Regions from separate parts of the Chryseobacterium sp. AG844 genome, predicted to be linked through region 1. Evidence: riboswitches for the same ligand, from Rfam matches in the RefSeq annotation. Region 1 holds a riboswitch; each other region holds the start of a gene.
What was found. Region 1 has a riboswitch for cobalamin ahead of metE (5-methyltetrahydropteroyltriglutamate--homocysteine S-methyltransferase). Riboswitches for the same ligand answer to the same signal wherever they lie in the genome.

Region 1 (7,166 bases):
CTGGATGTAGGTAATCTCCGTAGGGAAGAGGTCATAGGCATCCGTTTCATCAAATGCCAATACTGAGACCTGTTCCGGAACTTTTATATTGTTTTTAACGAGATAGGAAAGCCCTGCTACCGCAAGTTTATTACTGGAAAAATATAACGCAGTATTTTCTGGAGTTTTCCCCAACGTACTTTCAAGCTTAGAATGTACCTCCTGTACAATATTTTCCAATCCTACCAGAAGATATTGAATTTCAACTGTTTTGCTGGAAGAGCTTACCGCTTTCTCAAAGCCATGCTGGCGGTCCAGAAGGTGTGGAAGATCAGTTTCATAGCCAACGTAGATCATTTTGTCAAAGTTCTTATTAAGAAGCAGGCTGGCTGTACTTTCTGCGATCTCCTGGTTATCAATGGTAATTCCGGGAACAGAAACACCTTTAAGATATCTGTCGATCGTTACAACAGGATATTTAATATGAATAAGGTTTTCTAGTGTCTTTTCTGACCCTGCTACGGGGGCAACGATCATTCCGTCTACCTGCTGCTGTGAAAAGAGTTCGGTAAGTTTTTTAAATTTTTCTGCATTCTCATCAGAACTGCCGATGATCAGGGTATAACCCAACTTTAAAGCTTTATCTTCAAGATTTCTTGCCATATGGGAATAGAAGTCATTGGAGATATCCGCCACGATTAATCCAAGAAGCTTTGTTTTATTGGTTTTCAAACTTTTTGCAATCTTATTCGGAGTATAGTTAATCGTTTCAGCAATTTCAAAAATTTTTTTCCGGGTCTCCTCACTGATACGCTGTCCTTCCTTTCTGTTAAGAACATAAGATACGGTGGCTACGGAAACTCCTGCCAGTTTAGCAATATCTTTTATGGAAGACCTTTTCATTTTATTTTTTTAATGCACAAAAATATTTCAGAAAATAGTAAAAAAACAATAGCTGTTTTTTTTGGTGGTTTCCGAAAAATATGTAATTTCGCACTTTTTTTAAAAATAACCAACATCTTCATTATCAGCGTTTTACTTTATTGTTGTCTTTTTTCAATATGAATAAATTGTTAACTTATTGAATGTAGAGATTAAATTTAGGTTAAACGTTTATCCAATAAATTTAATTTTTTAGATTTAAATAGCTGGAAACTAAGTTTTATATTTAATAATAAAGAAACATAATAATGAGAGTTTTTACTTTATACTATAAAATAAAACCCTGCAACTCATATGAATTGCAGGGCTTATTTTGAGAATACAGTCTTTTAACTTAAAATATCACATGGCGCTACACAGATCACCCATGGACATCTTTTGATTCCCGGAGGTGGGCAGCAGGCTTCAGAGCAGCTTGTCGCTCCGCCATTAATATTCCTCAACTGGTCTCTTGAAATTTTTTTTACATTTTTCATAGTCAAGTAATTGAATTACACTGAAATTAAGGCTGGTTTCCGCCACCGCATCCGTCGTAAGGCATACATTGCCACTTACCACCGATTAAACAAAGTTGACCACCTCTGCAGTCAATTCCTCCCTTAATTGTTTTCAATTCTTTTCTTTCGATTTTCTTTAAATTTTTCATAATAAATTGTACGTTTAGTTCAATTCGAAATTAATAAAATTTTATCAACCATGATAGAATTATTGTAAAATTTTTATTTTTTAGTTGCTTAATTGTAGAATGATTAAAGTTTATTTTATGTAATGAAGTAAAATGTTTTTTGGGAATAAGTTTAAACCAATCCTTAAACTATTCCTCTCATTTCTATAAAATCTTGCCCTGTGACAAGTCCGTTTTCCGATCGGGTTGGTAACTTTGACTTAAAATTAATCCACCAAATCTGATAATATTATGAAAAGTCTATTCAAATTCTCTGCAGTATTGTTCTTTATTATTATCCTTGCCTCCTCTCCGGTATATGGACAAAAAATAAAACCTTCTGAAAGTGGTTATGCACCTGTTAATGGCATCAAAGTTTATTATGAAGTCTATGGCAAAGGAAAGCCTCTTGTACTGTTACATGGCGCTTTCATGACGATTGATTTGAACTGGGGTGAATTGATCCCGGAATTGTCCAAAAACAGAAAAGTAATAGCTCTTGAATTACAGGGACATGGTCACACGCCTTTTTCAGAAAGGAAATTATCACATGCTACTTTAGCCAGTGATGTTACAAAGGTAATGGACTATCTGAAAATAGACAAGGCAGATGTGGCAGGGTACAGCTTTGGAGGTGAAGTGGCCTATAAACTGGCTATTCAAAGTCCGGAAAGACTGAACAAACTGGTTATCATTTCATCAACCTATAAAACTAACGGATGGCTGCCCGAAGTAAATAAAGCTCTTGAAGGAATGAAACCTGAACTCTTCACAAACAGCCCTATGCATACTGCCTATAATGCTGTAGCACCTGATAAAACAAAATGGAAACCATTTCTGGAGCAGATGATGGCTTCTGCCGGACAGCCTTTTGACCTGGGTGATGATAATATCTCTAAAATTCCGGTGCCTGTCTTAATCATAGCTGGTGATAATGACGGATTGGATAAAACAGAACTTTCAAAAACCTATAAATTATTGGGAGGTGATGTTTTTGCAGATATGGGCGAATTGCCAAAGTCCCAGCTGGCTATCGCTCCCGGACAAACCCATGTGAGTCTGATGATGCAGACGGCAATGATTCTGAATTATCTTAATGGTTTTTTGAAATAATAGAATGCCATCAAAGAATTGAAATCTGTTTATAAAGTTCAAAATCTGTACTATGAATACAAAATTTGAGGCCGGAATTAATATTGCTATAAAAATTCCCAAAAATAAATACGAAAAAACGGTTGCTTTTTACAGGGATATTTTAAAATTGAAGGTTGAGGAAAAGCCGATAAAAAATCCCACTGTTTCCAGAACCCACGAGGTGAAATTCGGGAATAATATCATATGGCTGGATTGTGTTGACAACTATACCCATTCCGAAACATGGCTGCAGCTTACCGTTCCCGATGTAGAAGCTGCTACACAATATCTGCTGTCAAACGGTGTGGAAACCTGTGACGAAATAGAAGAGCTTCCTGAAAATATGCACTGGATTACCGATCCTGCCGGTACCGTGTTCAATTTACAGGAAAGAAAATAGCCAAAAACAGAAATACAATGTAAAAAATTGCTTAAAATGGGGCTTTGACTAAAATTTTAATATCTTTAGCCATCAAATCATTACAATTTAAAATATTTTTATGCAGACGAGACCATTCCATTTCATTGTCACCATCTTTTTTCTGGTATTAAGTGCAACTGCATTTTCACAGAAAACAGCCGCGTTGGGTTCTTTACTGGACAAAAACTCAGAATTCATATTCCCGCAGACTCCGGATAAAATTTCAAAAGCATTGAACGTAAAAACTGTTTTTTATGAAGATGCCAACGAAGAAAAATATGCAAAATGGCCTATGAAAACAGGACTGGAGCTTTATTGCAGCCTGGGAAAAGACAATAGTATCAATGAAATGTTTTTTGTGACTTCAGACAATAAACCTGTCATTGTGGAAGGACTTCCTTTTGGTCTTGTTCTGAATAAAAGTACATTACAGGACAGTAAAACGAAGTTCGGTAAGTACAATGCCAAAATACAAAAATCGGGAGCAGACAGTGAATTTCCTGGAGGGTCAAAACTGGTTTTTAAAAAAGGGAAACATTATACAACATTGCTTTTCGACAGTAAGAACCTGTTAAAATCAATAGGTTTAACAACAGAACTTACGGATCCGGCTGCCAATTAAGTACTAAAAAACAAAATAATTATAGTATCCGTCATTATTGACGGATTTTTTTATCCTCAGACGGTGTTAACTTTAAAAGAAATCTATATCGTCAGTCCATGGTTGTTTTTTACCTCAGCCATCACAAAAGTACTGTGCGTGCTGCCGATAGAATCTACGGATCCCAATTTGTTAAATACAAAATCCTGATAATGCTTCATATCCCGCACCTGAACTTTCAGAAGGAAATCAAAATCTCCGGAAATATTATAGCATTCGGCAACTTCTTCAATTTCTAAAATTTCTTTTACAAAATCATACCCCACAGACCGGTCGTGAATTTTAAGTTTGATCTGGCAGAACACCGTAAATCCGCGGTTCAGTTTTTCAGCATCAAGAACTGCCGCATATCTTTTAACAAAACCTTCCTGTTCAAGCCTTTTTACCCTTTCGAAAACCGGTGAAGTAGAAAGGTTCACTTCTTTAGCGAGCTCTTTAACGGTGAGTTTGGCGTTTTTCTGGAGGAGCCTGAGCAGCTGTACATCCTTATCATCGAGTTGTTCCACAGAATATTATTCTTTTAAATGATTAAAACAGTCAAATATAAAGAATTATATGCTTTTATTTTTACTTTATGAAGTTTAATTTGCTTAATTATTTGTTTCCAATTGTGGTTTTATTCTGTATTACTAATTTTACACAAAATTAAAAACTTTTACTGATAACCTTTGTTAAAGGTAAAAGTACAGTTCTTTACAGATACTTCATCAAACAGGAAAGGTTTTACTTAAGGTAGATTAATAGGGAATCGTGTGCAAATCACGAGCTGTCGCGCAACTGTAAGTAACCCACCAAAAGTTTCTGTCCTTGCAGATCCACTGCCAAAAGCGGGAAGGATGACGGAAACTGTTACAAGTCAGGAGACCTGCCTTTACTGAATTGACAATGCTTTCGCGGGCTGAAGCTTTGGGTCATACAGATGGTGTATCAGATTTTGTATTTTCTTCTGAAGGGAAATACATTGTCTGCTATGTCACTATTTCCTGAAACTTTTTCCGCAAAACATAACGAAGCATTGTAAAGGACTTCCCAATAAGTTTAATTAAAAAGTTTAAAAAAATGCAAACTCACATTCTTGGCTATCCGCGTATTGGTAGCAAAAGAGAACTCAAAAAAGCCTGCGAGCAGTACTGGTCAGGTAAAATCCTTTTGGAAGAACTTCTTAACACCGGAAGAACTCTCTGCAGTCAAAACTGGAATATCCAGAAAGAAGCAGGAATAGATCTTATCCCATGTAATGATTTTTCATATTATGATCAGGTATTGGATATGAGTCTTGCCGTAGGTGCCATTCCAACAAGGTATCATGAAGTGGTGCTTAAAAAAAACAATACTGAGCTGGATCTTTACTTTGCCATGGCAAGAGGATATCAGAAAGACGGATTGGATATCACTGCCATGGAAATGACCAAGTGGTTCGATACCAACTATCACTACATCGTTCCGGAATTTTATAAAAATCAACAGTTTAAGCTCAGTTCAGATAAGATTTTCAATGAATTTGCAGGAGCAAAACAAGCGGGAATCAATGCAAAACCGGTGATTATCGGACTGGTTTCTTATCTGTTATTAGGAAAAGAAAAAGAAGAGGGATTTGATAAGCTGGATTTGGCAGTAAATCTTCTTCCAGTCTATACCGAGATTTTAACCAAACTTCAGGATCAGGGTGCGGAATGGATTCAGTTTGATGAACCTTTTATGGCATTGGATTTAACAGAGAAAGCCAAAGAAACTTATCGTTATGTGTATGCCGAAATCAGAAAACGTTTCCCGAAACTGAAATTTATTGTGGCTTCCTATTTTGACGGATTAAAAGACAATACTTCACTTGCCGTTTCACTTCCTGTCAATACATTGCATGTTGATCTGGTTAGAAATCCTGAGCAGCTGGATGATATTCTGAATGTTATTCCGGACAGTTTAAACCTTTCATTAGGATTGGTTGACGGTAGAAATATCTGGAAAAATGATTATGAAAAATCCTTGTCTTTCATCAGAAAAGCGGTTGAAAAATTAGGATCTGAAAGGATTTTCATTGCACCATCATGCTCATTGCTTCATTCACCTTGTGACCTTGATTTTGAAACCAGTCTTAATCCTGAAATTAAAAAATGGCTGGCTTTTGCAAAACAAAAAGTAAAGGAAGTCGTAACGCTTAAACAACTGGCATCCGGAACGGAAAATGAACAGGTTCTTGAAGCATTTGAAGAAAATAAAAAAGCAATTGAAAGCAGAAGAACTTCTTCTCTTATCCATAATGATAAGGTAAAACAGAGAGTAAATTCAGTTACTGAAAAAGATGCTCAGAGAATAAATACTTTCAAAATCCGTAAAGAAGAACAGCAGGAAGTATTGCAGCTACCTTTATTTCCAACCACTACAATCGGATCATTCCCGCAAACCACAGAAGTAAGAAGCTGGAGAGCAAAATTTAAAAAAGGAGAGCTTACTGCAGAACAATATGATACCTTATTGAAACAGGAAACGCAGAGAACAATCCGCTGGCAGGAAGACATCGGAATTGATGTATTGGTTCATGGAGAATTTGAGCGAAACGACATGGTGGAATATTTCGGGGAACAGTTGGAAGGATTTGTATTCACTAAAAACGGTTGGGTACAAAGCTACGGAAGCCGTTGTGTGAAACCTCCTGTCATCTTCGGTGATGTTTCCCGCCCAACTCCGATGACGGTGTACTGGTCTCAATATGCCCAATCTCAGACTAAAAAATGGGTAAAAGGAATGTTGACAGGTCCGGTTACCATTTTACAGTGGTCTTTTGTACGTGATGATCAGTCTCGTTCAGAAACTTGTAAGCAGATTGCCTTGGCAATTCGTGATGAAGTGGTGGATCTGGAAAAAGCAGGGATCAGAATTATTCAGATTGATGAACCTGCCATCAGAGAAGGTCTTCCATTAAGAAAAACAGATTGGCAGAACTATTTGAAATGGGCCGTAGAAGCTTTCAGAATTTCAGCAAGCGGAGTGGAAGATGCTACCCAAATTCACACTCACATGTGTTATTCTGAGTTCAATGATATTATTGAAAACATTGCCGATATGGATGCAGACGTCATTACCATAGAATGTTCACGGTCTCAGATGGAGCTGCTGAATGCTTTCGCCGATTTCAAATATCCGAATGAAATTGGTCCCGGAGTATATGATATTCACTCACCAAGAGTACCATCGAAAGAAGAAATGACTGAGCTGCTGAGAAAGGCTCAGAATGTAATTCCTGCCAATCAGCTCTGGGTAAATCCGGATTGCGGACTGAAGACAAGACATTGGGAAGAAACCGAAAAAGCTTTAATCGCAATGGTTGCCGCTGCTAAAGAAGCTTCAGTAGAATATGCTGTTTAGAA
Region 2 (7,166 bases), on a different contig from region 1:
CCGGATGTAGCGACTATCTGTACAGGTATGGCTGCTTCAATGGGAGCTGTATTACTGGTTGCCGGAGAAAAAGGAAAACGTTCTGCGCTTAAGCATTCAAGAGTAATGATCCACCAGCCTTCAGGAGGTGCTCAGGGAGTTGCTTCTGATATGGAAATCAACTTGAGAGAGATGTTGAAACTGAAGCAGGAGCTTTATGAAATCATCGGTCATCACTCAGGACAAACGTATGAATGGGTAGAAAAATCTTCTGACAGAGATTACTGGATGACTTCTGAAGAAGCTAAAGGTTACGGAATGGTAGATGAGGTTTTACAAAGATCCACAGAGAAAAAATAATTGATGATAACATCATCAGAAAACCGCACCAATCTGGTGCGGTTTTTTTGTTGGATTTATATTTTAATCACTCATTTTACATTCGCTGGAGGGGTGGCAATAATTCAAAGAATTTTTGACGGGCGGTTGTAACAGTATATTTTATCCATATCCTCACAAAAAAAGCGCCTCAAGGCGCTTTCTCTATTTCTTAACAATCTTATGTACCGTAGAACTTTCAGCTGTTTTAATCTCCACAAAGTAAACTCCTGAGTTTAAAGAATGAATATCAATCTTAGTAACCTGAGAAGTCATTATTTTTTGTCCTGTCACAGAGTAAATATTCACTTCTTTCAGTTTCTCAGCCGTTTCAATCTGAATGAAATCACTTGCCGGATTTGGATAAATATTGAATTTTTTCTTGGTCACAGAAGAAATTCCTAAAGTCAGCTGGGCCTCGGTGGGGGTAAATGGTCTTCTTTGCCCGAAACTTAATCCAAACCAGTCATTGTTACTCAGTTGAATCTGAGAAAGATTGGCTTTTGTTTGCCAGCTTGATAGATCTTTTCCTTTATATAACTTCCAGCTGTCTGATCCGGAAGTATTTCCAGTAAATGAATTCAATGTTAAATTAGTAATCTGATTATTCGCTGATGCAAAATTGAAATAGGAAGCTTGAGACTGGATCAGTTGTAACGCCTGTTCAGCAGTTATGCTTCCGTTATATTTAATTCCAAAAACAAAAGAATTGGCATTTCCGTTGGCATTATCAGTTCCGAAATCAATAACGACAAGACTTTTATTAGTTCCGCTTCCTACCCAGTTTGTAACCTGCGAGGGAACAAACCAAGCAGAACTGTAGGCTGGAACTGGTAGGGAAGGCATTGTAGGAGGGGAAAAACTATAAGAAGCTCCATACCATCTTCCGTCCACTAAAAGATCATTGTTCACACCATTATTGAATGCCATAGTTGATGGAGTGTTTCCTGACCAGGTTGACCAATAGTCGTCAAGGCTGGGAGTATGGTGATTGTAATTTAAACTGTACAGAAATCCGGATGGTATTTCAATTTCCATTTTAGGTTCTGCAGCGGCAATAGCAGTAATCATGTCTTCCATGGTTAAGCCATTTCCGTCAAAACGGTATCCCCAAGCATAAGAATTTGGGGTGCTGTCATCATTAAAGTCTGCAATGAAATATGCTTTTTTAGAACCGGTTCCTACCCAAAATTTAATGTCGTTTTCTGTGAATTGGGCCGACAATACCTGCATGCAAAGCAGTAAGAAAAAAAGATAGATTTTTCTCATGATATAATTAATTTAAAGTTTTATTCCCGAAACTTATCTTCAGAGCAGAACTAATTCTTTCTCTGAATCTGGTGTTTTAAGGCAGGTCTCCTGGCTCACATCTTACAACTTCCTTCCCGGATTTTCAGATCCAGTGGTTTTTGTGCAGTAAGTTTAAACAGTTTACAGTTGCGGGTACAGCTCAAGATTTGAATATTATTCTCACTTGATTCCCTATTAATGAACATTGTTCAGCCTTAAAACGCTGCAAATATATCATATAAATTGATAAGTCTGTTTTGTGAATTATTTTCCTTTAAAAAATGATTTTCAAATTGATTAATAATTTGGTTGGATTGTTGGTTTTTCATTTTTAAATAGATTCTTTTCTTATTTATCCTCAATGCATTCTGTCTGTTCAATTGTTAAAAAACAATTATCATTGTATTTAAGATCAGTTTACAATCAAGTCCTATTTTCGCAGCCATAAAATAGCATATGAAAAAATTACTATGTTCTGTGGGTATACTGGCTGTATTGGCTTCATGTAAAAGTGATGACGATATCGCAATGGTTAATCAGGATATTAATTATTCCAAACTCCCTCAGGAGTTTCCATTTTCAAAACTGACTACGATAAACGGAGTGGATGTAATCAACGGCGGATTTGGTTCTGGTGCTGCCGCTCATCCAACAAGAAAAGGTGAGTTCTATGTCATTACAGACAGAGGTCCCAATACGGACTTCCAGAATGGAAAAAAATTCCTTGCCCCCGGCTTTACACCCACCATTATGCATTTTAAAATCAATGCAGACGGGAATATAGAGGTCATCAGATATATTAAACTTAAAAATCCTTCCGGGCAGCCTATTACAGGTCTTCCAAACCCTGCAGGAATGGGAAGTACAGGTGAGATCGCATATGATGCTTCCGGAAATGTTTTAGGAACAGATCAATATGGTTTAGACAGCGAAAGTATTGTTGCTGCTGCTGATGGTACATTCTGGGTTTCCGATGAATATGGACCGCATATTGTCCATTACAGTGCAGATGGAGTGGAGATGGAAAGAATAAGCCCGATTGGTGTAAATACAGGTTCTCGAAAACTGCCTGCTGTTTTAGCGAAAAGAAGAGCCAACAGAGGAATGGAAGGTCTTTGTATGAGTCCGGATGGAAGAACTCTGGTAGGAACCATACAGTCGATGATGTATGTTCCCAGCAAAGCACTGGCTACCAATAAAACTTTAACGAGAATTGTCACATTTGATACGGTTACAGGGCAGACTAAACAGTTTCTATATAAGCAGGATGGAGGTGCTTCTGATTCGGTTTGTGATATTACAGCAATAAGTAACAGTGAATTCTTAGTCATTGAAAGAGATGGAAATTTCGGTTCCCAGGGTGGAATCAAAAAAGTATACAGAATCAATCTGAGCAATGCAACAGATGTAAACGGAGCCGATATCACCGCTGTTGACGGAATGAAAATCAATGGAAAAGCTTTAGAACAATGTTCATGGGATGAAATTACCAATGCCGGGATAAAAGCTGTTACCAAAACATTAGCAGTAGATCTGGTAGCAAAACTGGGCTACGAACATGATAAATTCGAGGGAATTGTTTATCTGGGAAATAATAAACTGGCTGTTTTCAATGATGATGACTTTGGAGTGGTAGATGATGGAAACGGAAATCCAAAATCCAAAATTTTACCTAAAACGGGTAAAGTAGACAAGGGAACAATGTATGTAGTCGATATTCAATAATTAGATTTTTTTAACGGAAAACGGCGGAATCGAAGATTCCGCCGTTTTTATTGTTAGATCAATGAATTCTAGTTAAAAGCTTCAATAATCTTAGAGAAATCCTCTAATTTCAAAGCTGCTCCTCCGATAAGACCTCCGTCAATATCCGGCTGAGAGAAAATTTCTTTTGCATTGTCTGGTTTTACAGAACCTCCGTAAAGAATAGAAACTTCGTCAGCAACTTCCTGTCCGTATTTTGCAGCAATAATGTTTCTGATGTGAGCGTGGATTTCCTGAGCCTGCTCCGGACTTGCCGTTTCTCCTGTTCCAATAGCCCAAACAGGTTCGTAAGCAATCACTACTTTTTTGATCTCTTCAGCAGAAAGCGTGAAAAGAGCTACTTCAGTCTGGTTTTTTACGACTTCAAGGTGTTGCCCTGCTTTTCTCTGTTCAAGAGTTTCTCCGTTACAGTAAACAGGAATAAGACCTTTATCAAGAGCCAGTTTGATCTTTCTGTTACAGTGAGAATCTGTTTCTCCGTGATATTGCCTTCTTTCAGAATGCCCGATCAAAGAACCTGTAGCGTCAATAGATTCCAGCATATCTGCAGAAATTTCACCTGTGTAAGCACCGCTTTCATGCTCGCTCATATCCTGAGAAAATACTCCGATCTCATCCTTTTCAAAAACGTCTTTTGCCATCATCAGGTATAATGCCGGTGGAGCAATCCAAACTTCACAGTTGGTAGCGTTATTGTTTTTATAGCTTAGTAACTGAATCATCAATTGCTGTGCATCAATTACATTTTTGTTCATTTTCCAGTTTCCTGCAACTATTTTTCTTCTCATAAGATTTAAATATAGATTTATTTTATTTTTCGTTGTTGTTTATAATCCCCAAAGGTTTTTCAGCAGAACATAGAATGTATGTTCCTCTTCCGTTACTTTATTGTCCGCTTTGATTAAAGATTTTGCAAACTGAACAAATTTCACACGTTCATCCTCTGTAGAATCTTCGTGGAAACATCTTGCATGGAATTCAAAATGATCTTTCCATTCTTCAGGCTGTAAAAGGGCCAAAGTATCCAATTCATTATCAAGGTTCATTCTGAAAGGAAATTCATCCGCCAGGTATTGCTGTACCAGCATTCCTTCCTCAGGAGCAAACTCTCCGTCTACAGAAGAAAGAATCATTAATAAATGATAACCGGCGATTGATTTATTTGATTTTTGCATGAGCTTTTATATGTTTAAGTTTAGTGTTTAAATTTGATATTTGATAATTGATCCACGATTAGCTTTCGTTAAAAAGATCATTCATCATTTATAATTAATTAACGTAGTCCTTTGCAGGTTGTTTATCTACAATTTTTCCATTCTCAAGAATCAGTACAAACGGGTTGCTTCTTGCTATTGTTTTAATGGAAGTTCCGTCCATTAGTACGTTTTTGATGGTTTTAAAAGTATTAGGCTCTGTTGAAACTCCGTAGATAAGGGCGCCTTTCTGGGCATTTACTTTTGCCTCCACTTTCTGAAGCAGGTCAGCAGGGATTTCTTTTGGATGATAGGAAAACACCAGAACAGCTTTTGGAGCGTTGATGATCTCATTGGTAACTTCCATTCCTGTAGGATCTTCAATCTTAAATTTTACAATTTCAGATTTGTAACCTTCCTTGATCAATACAGATTCATTTTTTCCATCTTCAATTTTCCATGGAGAACCTTCTGCCCAATATTCTGTTTTTTTGATATAATCATCCTGATTTACCTTTACTAACTGTCCTGTTTTTTCATTTTTTAGAGAGTAAAATGTCTTATATTCAGAAGGGTTTTTGTCAATTTTAGCTTTTTCACCTTTAATATCTGTCCCGATTTTATAATCACGGAAATCAATGATCGGTTCATGCATGATTCCCTGTGCCATAACATAAATCATTCCCAAAGAAAAGACTGTTAAAAGAATATATTGGAACGTATGGGAAGACTCTTTTGAAGTAACTCCATACTCATCTTTTTTACGGAAATCTTTTCTGTAAAGGACAAATAAGATAATCAATCCTACCAGCAGTACAACATCTTTTAAGAAGCTTTGCCATGGAGTGAATTTGATGGCGTCTCCAAAACATCCACAATCTGTTACCACATTGAAATAAGCCGAATAAAACGTCAGGAATCCAAAGAAAATACAAAGAGCAATTAATATGGATAAGGTAAATTTAAGCTTTAACTTAAGAAGCAGCATAAATCCTAAGAAAAGCTCCAGTACCACCACGATAATGGAAAACAGCAGGGCAAACTTTTCAAAAAACGGCATATTGAAAACAGCAGGAGAGAAATATTCTTCCATTTTGAAAGAAAAACCTACCAGATCCACGGCTTTCACAAAGCCTGAAAGGATAAAAATGACAGCAATAATAAAGCGTAATAAACCTTTGAGCATATTAAATATTTTTGGGTTCGAACTGATTTTCTTTTTCCGAGAACTTGATCAGACAGAAGACGGCATAATTCAGCATGTCGAAATAGTTGGCATCAAGCCCTTCCGAAACGATCGTTTGTCCCTGGTTATCCTCAATCTGTTTGGTTCTCAATACTTTTTGATAAATAAGATCCGTAATCGAAGAAATCCTCATATCTCTCCATGCTTCACCGTAATCATGATTTTTTCTTTCCATCAAAGCTTTCGCTTCGTTGGCATATTGGTCATACAGACCTAAAATTTCTTCTTTATTTTCGTTGAAATCATTGGAAAGACCTTTCTCCAGCTGAATAAGTCCAATGATAGAATAGTTCACAATGGCGATAAATTCATCTTCTTCACTCTCATCCACCATTTTTTTATCAGTCATCTGCAGCGTACGGATCCTGTTGACTTTAATATAAATCTGATCCGTAATGGAGCTTGGTCTTAAAACCCTCCATGCCGCACCATAATCCTGCAATTTTTTGCCGAAAAGATCACGGCACTGACTGATAACTTTCTCAAACTGTACTGATGTTTTTAACATAAATCTTCTTAATCTTCCAAATATACGAATTCGGTTTTAGATTTTTCAATTTGATAAGCTGAGTTTGTGTGTCTGAAGGTTTGAGGGTGGGAGAGTTTTAGAGTTCCGGGATTCGGGATTCGAGTTGTGGGGTTTGAGAGTGGGAGAGTTTTAGGGTTAGAGAGTATTTGAGGAAAGAGTTTCAATATCCGATTGATCTAGTTTTGAGGTTTAAAAGGGCTCATTTAGCTTCTAACTTTCAGCCGTTAATTTCTAACTTCTAGCTTCTAATTTCTGATTTAAAACTCATAAATCACTAATTTTGCACTACAAAAATCATTCATCAATTATCATTCATCATTTATAATCTACCCTCATCAATAATAATCTCATGTTCTCCAACCCTAAAACTCTCCAACACTCAAACCCTCCAACTCATTCAATCAACTGCAACGGCCGTTTAGTACAACTGGACACCCCGAAAATCATGGGAATCCTCAATATGACCCCGGATTCCTTCTCTGATGGCGGAAAATTCAATAATGAAAAATCAGCGTTGAAACACACTGAAAAACTTTTGAAGGACGGAGCTGAAATACTGGATATCGGACCACAGTCTACACGTCCCAATGCAGAATTTTTAAGTGCTGAAGAAGAGATCAGCAGAATCGGAAATACCATCTCTCTGATTAAAAAAGAGTTTCCGGAGGCCCTGATTTCCCTGGATACTTTTTACGCAGAAACTGTAAAATTCGGATTTAATGAAGGAATTGATCTGATCAACGATATTTCTGGAGGTCAGTATGATACAGAAATGTTCAATACAGCT
Region 3 (7,166 bases), on a different contig from region 1:
TTGGTAGACGTTACCAACAATCTTACAAAAATGTTTAAAGTAGACCATGTTCACAATGATTAATTTTTTTATTAAAACGATACTCGTTCTTCTTGTATTGGTCTTAAGCTTCATTTCATGTTCTGATGAGGTGATTCAGCCACTGGAAAAGGATGAAGCCTATAATCTCCAGTTTCCTTCTTATTTTCCGAAAATGACTTTTGATACATCCATCAATCCGGTGACCAAAAACGGAGTGGAGCTGGGACGGAAATTATTCTATGAGGGCAGACTTTCAAGAAATAATACCATTTCATGTGGTTTCTGTCATATCCAGGAAAATGCTTTTACCCATCATGGTCATACGGTGAGCCATGGGGTAGACGACAGAATCGGAATCAGGAATGCACCGCCCATCCAGAATATGGCTTTTTTGAAAAGATATATGTGGGACGGAGTGATTCACAATCTGAATGAGCAGCCCATCAGCCCGATTACTGACGTAAATGAAATGGACAGTTCCATACCGGAAGCTATTTCGAAAATAAAAGATGATCAGAAATATAAAAAACTGTTCAGAGAAGCTTATGGAGACGAAACCATTACAGGAGAGAGAATTCTGAAAGCATTGTCGCAGTTTATGGCTTCTTTAATTTCTGCAGATTCAAAATATGACAGATTCAGACTGGGAAAAGAACAGTTGACTTCAACAGAAGCTCAAGGGATGGCCTTATTCGGGCAGAAATGTGCTTCCTGTCATAGCGGAGAACTGTTTACCGATGAGAGTTTCAGAAATACAGGACTCTATTACAATACGGAGTTCAAAGATGCGGGACGATACAGAGTTACTCTTAACCAGGTCGACTGGATGAAATTCCGTGTTCCCAGTTTAAGAAATGTGGAATATACCGCACCTTATATGCATGACGGAAGATTTTACACCTTAGAAGCGGTACTTAATTTCTATTCGGATCAGGTGGAAGATAATGCCAATCTTGATCCTCAGCTTAAACAGAATGGTCACATAGGAATTGCTATGAACAGCCAGGAAAAACAATCGATCATTGCGTTCCTGAAAACATTATCGGATAAAAGTTTTATATCCAATCCAAAATTTGCAGAATAATTTATAAAAAACATGAAGAAGATTATATTGATAGTAAGTTTGATCGTGTTTAGTCAGTATCAGGCAAAAACCATCAGAGACAGTGCTTATATTGCTCCCGAAACGCTTAACAGATTCGATTTTGATGATGACTGTGATGCTTGCGGCTGTGCAGCAGGAAACGGATCTTCCGGCTTTGAATCTTTACTGAATCCGCAGTTTATCGGAATCAAATACTTTGCTCAGCATTATAAAGCGAAAGAGAACTTATTTGTAAAAGATCTTACCCAGGATCAGTATTTCAATACGCTGCAACTTTGGGGGAAAATTCCTCTGACTAAAAAACTGAGTGTTTATGCGAGTCTGCCATTCCATTTTCATGAAAAGAAAACCATGCAGGGAGATATCAGAATCAATGGAATAGGAGATTTAAATCTGATGGGAATTTACCAGCTGATGAGCTCTAAAGATAATTTCCATCATCTGAGCGGAGGGTTGGGCGTGAAAATTCCACTTGGCAAGTTTGATGAAAAAGGAGCATCCGGTGTCAACCCAAGCTTTCAGCTGGGAACTGGCAGCTGGGATTATCAGGCCGCTTTGAATTATAAGTTTCAGAAAAATAAAGTAGCCGTACTGGTGAATACAGATTATACCATTAAAACAGAGAACAGGAAAAATTACCATTTTGGAAACCAATGGAACTATGCAGCAACAGGTTTTTATCAGGTTGCAGGAAATGAAAAATCTATATTCTCTGTAAAAACTGGAGTTCAGGGAGAAGTTTATGCTCAGAATAAACAGTTTGATGAAGCATTGCCGAACACTGCAGGAAGTGCTTTGTATGGAAAATTAGGTTTTGAAGCCTCTTATAAAAAGCTGAGCCTGGGAAGTGAAGTCATGCTTCCCATGTACACGCGCCTGGCGGGAGGAGATATTGAAGCCAAATCAAGATTCAGTATTTTTCTGAATATTGGAATTTAAAAAGAAACGCTTGTTGAAATCATGTTAAAGCTCCTTCGGGAGCTTTAATTGTTTATAAATCATGATTTTAGTTGGGGATTAGGAATAATTATTTATCTTTGCCGGAATTTGGTGAGCCGTAAAAAGCTCTTAAAAGGGAATCCGGTGAAAATCCGGAACAGACCCGCTGCTGTAAGCTCCGCACCAAAGTTTTTGAAGAATATATCCACTGTTTTTTTAATGGGAAGGATTTCAAAAATGGAGTAAGTCAGAAGACCTGCCAGACAATAATCGTTTGACGCTTTCGTGGAATAAAGCTTAGGACATCAATGATTCTGTGCAGTGACAGCTGTGCTTTGTCGTTGTATTCTTATACCCATTAGCGTCTTCATTACCCTAAATGAGCTAATGGCGGCAAAACTAACTACTTCTGCAATTCATAAAGCTGTTTTCACAATATTAGTGTTAACATCTCAACTTTTGTCTTCTCAAACCAAGAAGAAGGACACCCTTCAGGAAGAGACGATTAAAGGAATCAACCTTTACAAAAAGAATTTTAAAGAAATTATTCCTGCACAAACCCTGCAGGGAGAACAGCTGGAAAGACTAAACAGTCATTCTGTAGCAGATGCGCTGCGGTATTTTTCGGGAGTCCAGATTAAAGACTACGGCGGATTGGGTGGTTTGAAAACCATTAATATCCGAAGTATGGGAAGCCAGCATGTAGGGGTTTTTTATGATGGAATTCAACTGGGGAATGCCCAAAACGGACTGGTAGATCTGGGAAGGTACTCTTTGGATGATCTGGAAGAAATATCGTTGTATAACGGACAGAAAAGTGAAATTTTTCAGCCAGCAAAGGACTTTGGCTCTTCGGGGTCTATCTATTTACAGCCTAAAACACCCATATTTAAAGGACCAAGAAAAACCAATTTGGTGATAAGAGCAAAAAGTGCATCTATTGATCTCTTTAATCCTTCATTCCGGTTGGAACAGAAAATTTCAGACAAGGTTTCTGCCAGCTTCAGCGGAGAATTTATGCAGAGTGACGGAATTTACAGGTTCCGGTACGCGAAGAAATATCCTGATGGGCAGCAGGCGTACGATACCATCGCTAAAAGACAGGACTCAGATATTAAAGCAAAACGGTTTGAAACTTCTCTCAACGGAACTTTAAATAACGGAAGCTGGAATATCAGAGGGTATGGTTATATTTCAAACCGCGGAATGCCGACTCCCATTGTGAATGGTCGCTTTGGCGGAAGAGGAGCGAGACTTTCCGATGAGAACTATTTTGTACAGGCTAATCTGAGAAAAAAACTGTTCCCGAAATTTGAAACACAGCTTAAGGCAAAATTTGCCTACGATTATACCCATTTCATGGACACAGTTCGTTCGCAGTCTATTATTTATACCGATAACACCTATATCCAAAGGGAACTTTATCTTTCCTCTTCCAATATTTACTCAATCACTCCCAATTGGGATGTCAGCCTGAGTGGAGATTTTCAGTACAATAATCTGGACGCGAATCTGGATAACTTTTCTTATCCTACCCGTTACACTACCTTGGTAGCATTGGCAACGACCTATCAGTGGAACAGGTTCAAAATTTTGGGAAGCCTTTTAGGAACTTTTACTTTTGAAGAAGTAAGAAAAAACAAAAGACCGGGAGATGCCAGAGAGTGGACGCCTGCTGTTTTTATGAGCTATCAGCCTGAAAAAATTCCGGAGCTTACTCTAAGGGCTTTCTATAAAAGAATTTTCAGACTTCCAACCTTTAATGATCTGTATTATACGAATATCGGAAATACTTACCTGAAACCTGAATTCACCAATCAATATGATGTAGGATTTACCTATCAGAAGAATTATACCAACCGTCTCTTTAAGACCTTTTACGCTAAAGTAGATGGTTACTACAACAAAGTACAGGATAAAATTGTGGCAGCTCCGAACGGAAGCATGTTCCGCTGGCTGATGATGAACCTTGGATTGGTTGAAATCATTGGTGCAGATGTGAATGTGCAGACTGAAATGCAGCTTGGAAAAGTAACCCTCCGACCTTTGCTTTCTTATACATACCAAAGTGCAAAAGATATCAGTGATCCCGAAGATACTTTCTACCGCAATCAGATTCCTTATACCCCATGGCATAGTGGATCTTTCAGTCTGATGGCGGATTATAAAGACTGGAGTTTTAATTACAGTGCGATGTATGTAGGAGAAAGATACGATGTGAATCAGGACAATATCCAGTACAATTATGTGCAGCCCTGGTATACTCATGATCTCTCTGTTCAGAAAAAATTCAACTGGGCGAATCATCAGTTTAAAATAAGCCTTGAGATGAATAATATTTTCAATCAATACTATGATGTTGTCCTCAATTATCCGATGCCTGGAAGAAACTTTAAACTTATTCTAAACTTCACCCTATGAGAAAATTAAACTTTTATTTTTTATTTCTTGTATTAGCTTTTATTACTTCATGCCGTACAGATGAAATTATTGTCCGCCAGGAAGTGGTAGAAGGGCTTCCTTCAGAAAATACAGCAATAAAAGGCTTCTACATGCTCAATGAAGGGAATATGGGGAGTAATAAATGTACCCTTGATTTTTTTGATTACACCAAGGGAACTTATTTTAGAAATATTTATGCAGAAATCAATCCCAATGTGGTAAAAGAGTTGGGAGATGTAGGAAATGATATCAAAGTGTACGGAAGCAAACTTTATATCGTAGTCAATGTTTCCAATAAAATTGAAGTTCTTGATGCCAAAACGGCCAAACGTATTACTTCTATTCCATTACAAAACTGCCGGTACCTTGCTTTCAAAAACGGAAAAGCTTATGCCAGCAGCTACGCCGGACCTGTAGCGATTAATCCGAAAGCACCAAAAGGGAAAGTAGTAGAAATTGATACGACTTCTTTTTCCATCCAGCGTGAGGTAGTGGTAGGATATCAGCCCGAAGAAATGGAAATTGTGGGAAATACCTTATTTGTTGTTAATTCCGGAGGATATAAGGCTCCCGATTACGACAATACAGTTTCCGTCATCGATCTGAACACTTTTACAGAACTCAAAAAAATAAATGTTGCCATCAATCTTCATCACATTAAAAAAGATAATTACGGTGATCTCTATGTAACCTCAAGAGGAGATTATTATAATGTTCCTTCCAGTCTTTATCTCATAGATGCAGCTACAGGAACGGTCAAGAAAGATTTCCATCTCTCCGTGAGTGAAATGACAATCGTGAATGATAAACTCTATTTCTATGGAAATGAATTCAACTACAATACCCACAGCTATAAAAAGACATTTGGAATCATTGATGTAAAAACAGAACAGATCATCGCCAACAGAATTTTTGACAAAGAATATGAAGATGCCATTAAAACCCCTTACGGCATTGCCGTAAATCCCATCACAGAAGATATCTACATGACAGATGCCAGAAATTATGTATCCATGGGATTTGTGTATTGCTTCGATAAAAACGGACACTTTAAATGGAAAACGGAAGGCGGAAATATCCCTGCCCACTTCGCTTTTTTATACAAATAACCAATCTTAAGACATGAACAGAAATACCTTTACTTATTTAAAAACCGGGCTTTTTTCCTTTTTCCTTTTAGGAGCGATTGCCTGTAAACATGATGATGAAGACGAATTTACCTTTAACGGCCTTGATGATTCCTATACCATTGAGCGTTTAAAGGTTTTGAGTATTCCTACCAATGCATCAGGATCGGTTACTTGGAGTATCAACGATTCTATTATTTCCCAAAACTCAGAACTTGAATTTATCAGTGTAAATGCAGATGCTTATCCTCTGACTTTAAAGATCAGGAATAAAGGAAACGAGCAGGTTTTTCATTCTAAAATAATTGTAACCAAAGAAAAAACACCTTATAGCAGATACATTTCCAAAGTACTGGAGTTCCGCCCTGCCGTAGGACAGTTTATGAATGAAATTCCGGAATATTTACCGGGGAATACTGCCGCGAATATGCTTCAGAAAGCCAATGAATCTTTGGTGGGAGGTAATTCAACCATGATCAGTCTGGGAGGATATGGGGGATATGTAGTGTTTGGTTTTGATCATACGATTCCCAATCTGAATGGACGTGATTTTAAAATACTCGGAAATGCATTCTTTGGAAATGATGCCGCGGATCAACGTTCAGGATCCTGTGAACCGGGAATTATTATGGTGGCCTACGACAGAAATAAAAACGGAAAGCCGGATAATGATGAATGGTACGAAATTGCAGGTAGTGAATATTTTAAAAATGCTACCGTAAAAGATTACAGCATAACTTATTTTAAGCCTGACGAAAATAAAACACCTGTAGCCGGAACTGAATTCTGGCAGACCGATGTGGAATATATAAAATGGAGTGACAATCTGGGGAATCAGGGCTTTAAAACAAAAAATACATTTCACGTACAAAGCTATTATCCCTTATGGTATACTGAGAGTTCTTACGGATTTTCGGGAACAAGACTCGCCAATAATTTTTATGATCAGAACGGTGACGGATCGTATTGGGTAGGAAAATCATATGAGTTCGGATATGCAGATAATGCTCCGAATAATGATGAAGCTTCCAATATTGATATTTCATGGGCGGTAGACAGAAGTGGAAAATATGTAAAACTTCCGGGCGTAGACTTTATGAAAATATATACAGGAGTCAATCAGGAAGCCGGCTGGCTTGGTGAAGTTTCTACAGAAGTAGCAGGAGCTTACGATCTGCACTTCAAATAATAAGTCAATAATACAATCTATTTAAATTAATAAAAAATGAAAAAGTTTTATCTTTTTATGATGCTTTTTCTGTTTGCATGCGTATCCAATGCACAGATAAAAGTACAGGGTGTGCCCAGAAATGATATTTCAGGGATCAGTAATCTTAATACCACTGCCATCAGTTTTTCTGATATTCAGTATTGGGTAGGGTCGGGAACCAATCAGGCTGCTTTTGTAGTACAGTGGAACGACGGTAAAAATCCTGATGCGATGGTTTGGGGATTCAAATGGAACGGAAGTGCTACCGGAGAAGACATGCTGAAAGCTATTGCTAAAGCAGACCACAGATTATATACGTTGC

Region 2: linked by a shared signal. The riboswitch ahead of DEU40_RS07380 (T9SS type A sorting domain-containing protein) and the one ahead of metE (5-methyltetrahydropteroyltriglutamate--homocysteine S-methyltransferase) in region 1 are both predicted to bind cobalamin.
Region 3: linked by a shared signal. The riboswitch ahead of DEU40_RS03175 (TonB-dependent receptor plug domain-containing protein) and the one ahead of metE (5-methyltetrahydropteroyltriglutamate--homocysteine S-methyltransferase) in region 1 are both predicted to bind cobalamin.

The regions. Positions count from the first base shown of each region.
Region 1 covers NZ_QGTV01000030.1:13,840-21,005, forward strand. Annotated here, with positions in the region: gene DEU40_RS20740 (LacI family DNA-binding transcriptional regulator) at 1-882, opposite strand, end outside; gene DEU40_RS22540 (bacteriocin-like protein) at 1,251-1,397, opposite strand; gene DEU40_RS22545 (bacteriocin-like protein) at 1,424-1,567, opposite strand; gene DEU40_RS20745 (alpha/beta fold hydrolase) at 1,838-2,698, shown strand; gene DEU40_RS20750 (VOC family protein) at 2,751-3,119, shown strand; gene DEU40_RS20755 (hypothetical protein) at 3,220-3,762, shown strand; gene DEU40_RS20760 (Lrp/AsnC family transcriptional regulator) at 3,846-4,307, opposite strand; cobalamin riboswitch at 4,503-4,689, shown strand; gene metE (5-methyltetrahydropteroyltriglutamate--homocysteine S-methyltransferase) at 4,861-7,164, shown strand.
Region 2 covers NZ_QGTV01000005.1:109,016-116,181, forward strand. Annotated here, with positions in the region: gene clpP (ATP-dependent Clp endopeptidase proteolytic subunit ClpP) at 1-339, shown strand, start outside; gene DEU40_RS07380 (T9SS type A sorting domain-containing protein) at 523-1,626, opposite strand; cobalamin riboswitch at 1,689-1,880, opposite strand; gene DEU40_RS07385 (esterase-like activity of phytase family protein) at 2,104-3,372, shown strand; gene tpiA (triose-phosphate isomerase) at 3,441-4,199, opposite strand; gene DEU40_RS07395 (TerB family tellurite resistance protein) at 4,239-4,586, opposite strand; gene DEU40_RS07400 (BT_3928 family protein) at 4,681-5,790, opposite strand; gene DEU40_RS07405 (DUF1599 domain-containing protein) at 5,792-6,358, opposite strand; gene folP (dihydropteroate synthase) at 6,825-7,166, shown strand, end outside.
Region 3 covers NZ_QGTV01000002.1:251,047-258,212, forward strand. Annotated here, with positions in the region: gene DEU40_RS03160 (MbnP family protein) at 1-63, shown strand, start outside; gene DEU40_RS03165 (cytochrome-c peroxidase) at 56-1,105, shown strand; gene DEU40_RS03170 (transporter) at 1,118-2,065, shown strand; cobalamin riboswitch at 2,158-2,344, shown strand; gene DEU40_RS03175 (TonB-dependent receptor plug domain-containing protein) at 2,453-4,486, shown strand; gene DEU40_RS03180 (YncE family protein) at 4,483-5,616, shown strand; gene DEU40_RS03185 (cell surface protein) at 5,630-6,823, shown strand; gene DEU40_RS03190 (DUF5074 domain-containing protein) at 6,860-7,166, shown strand, end outside.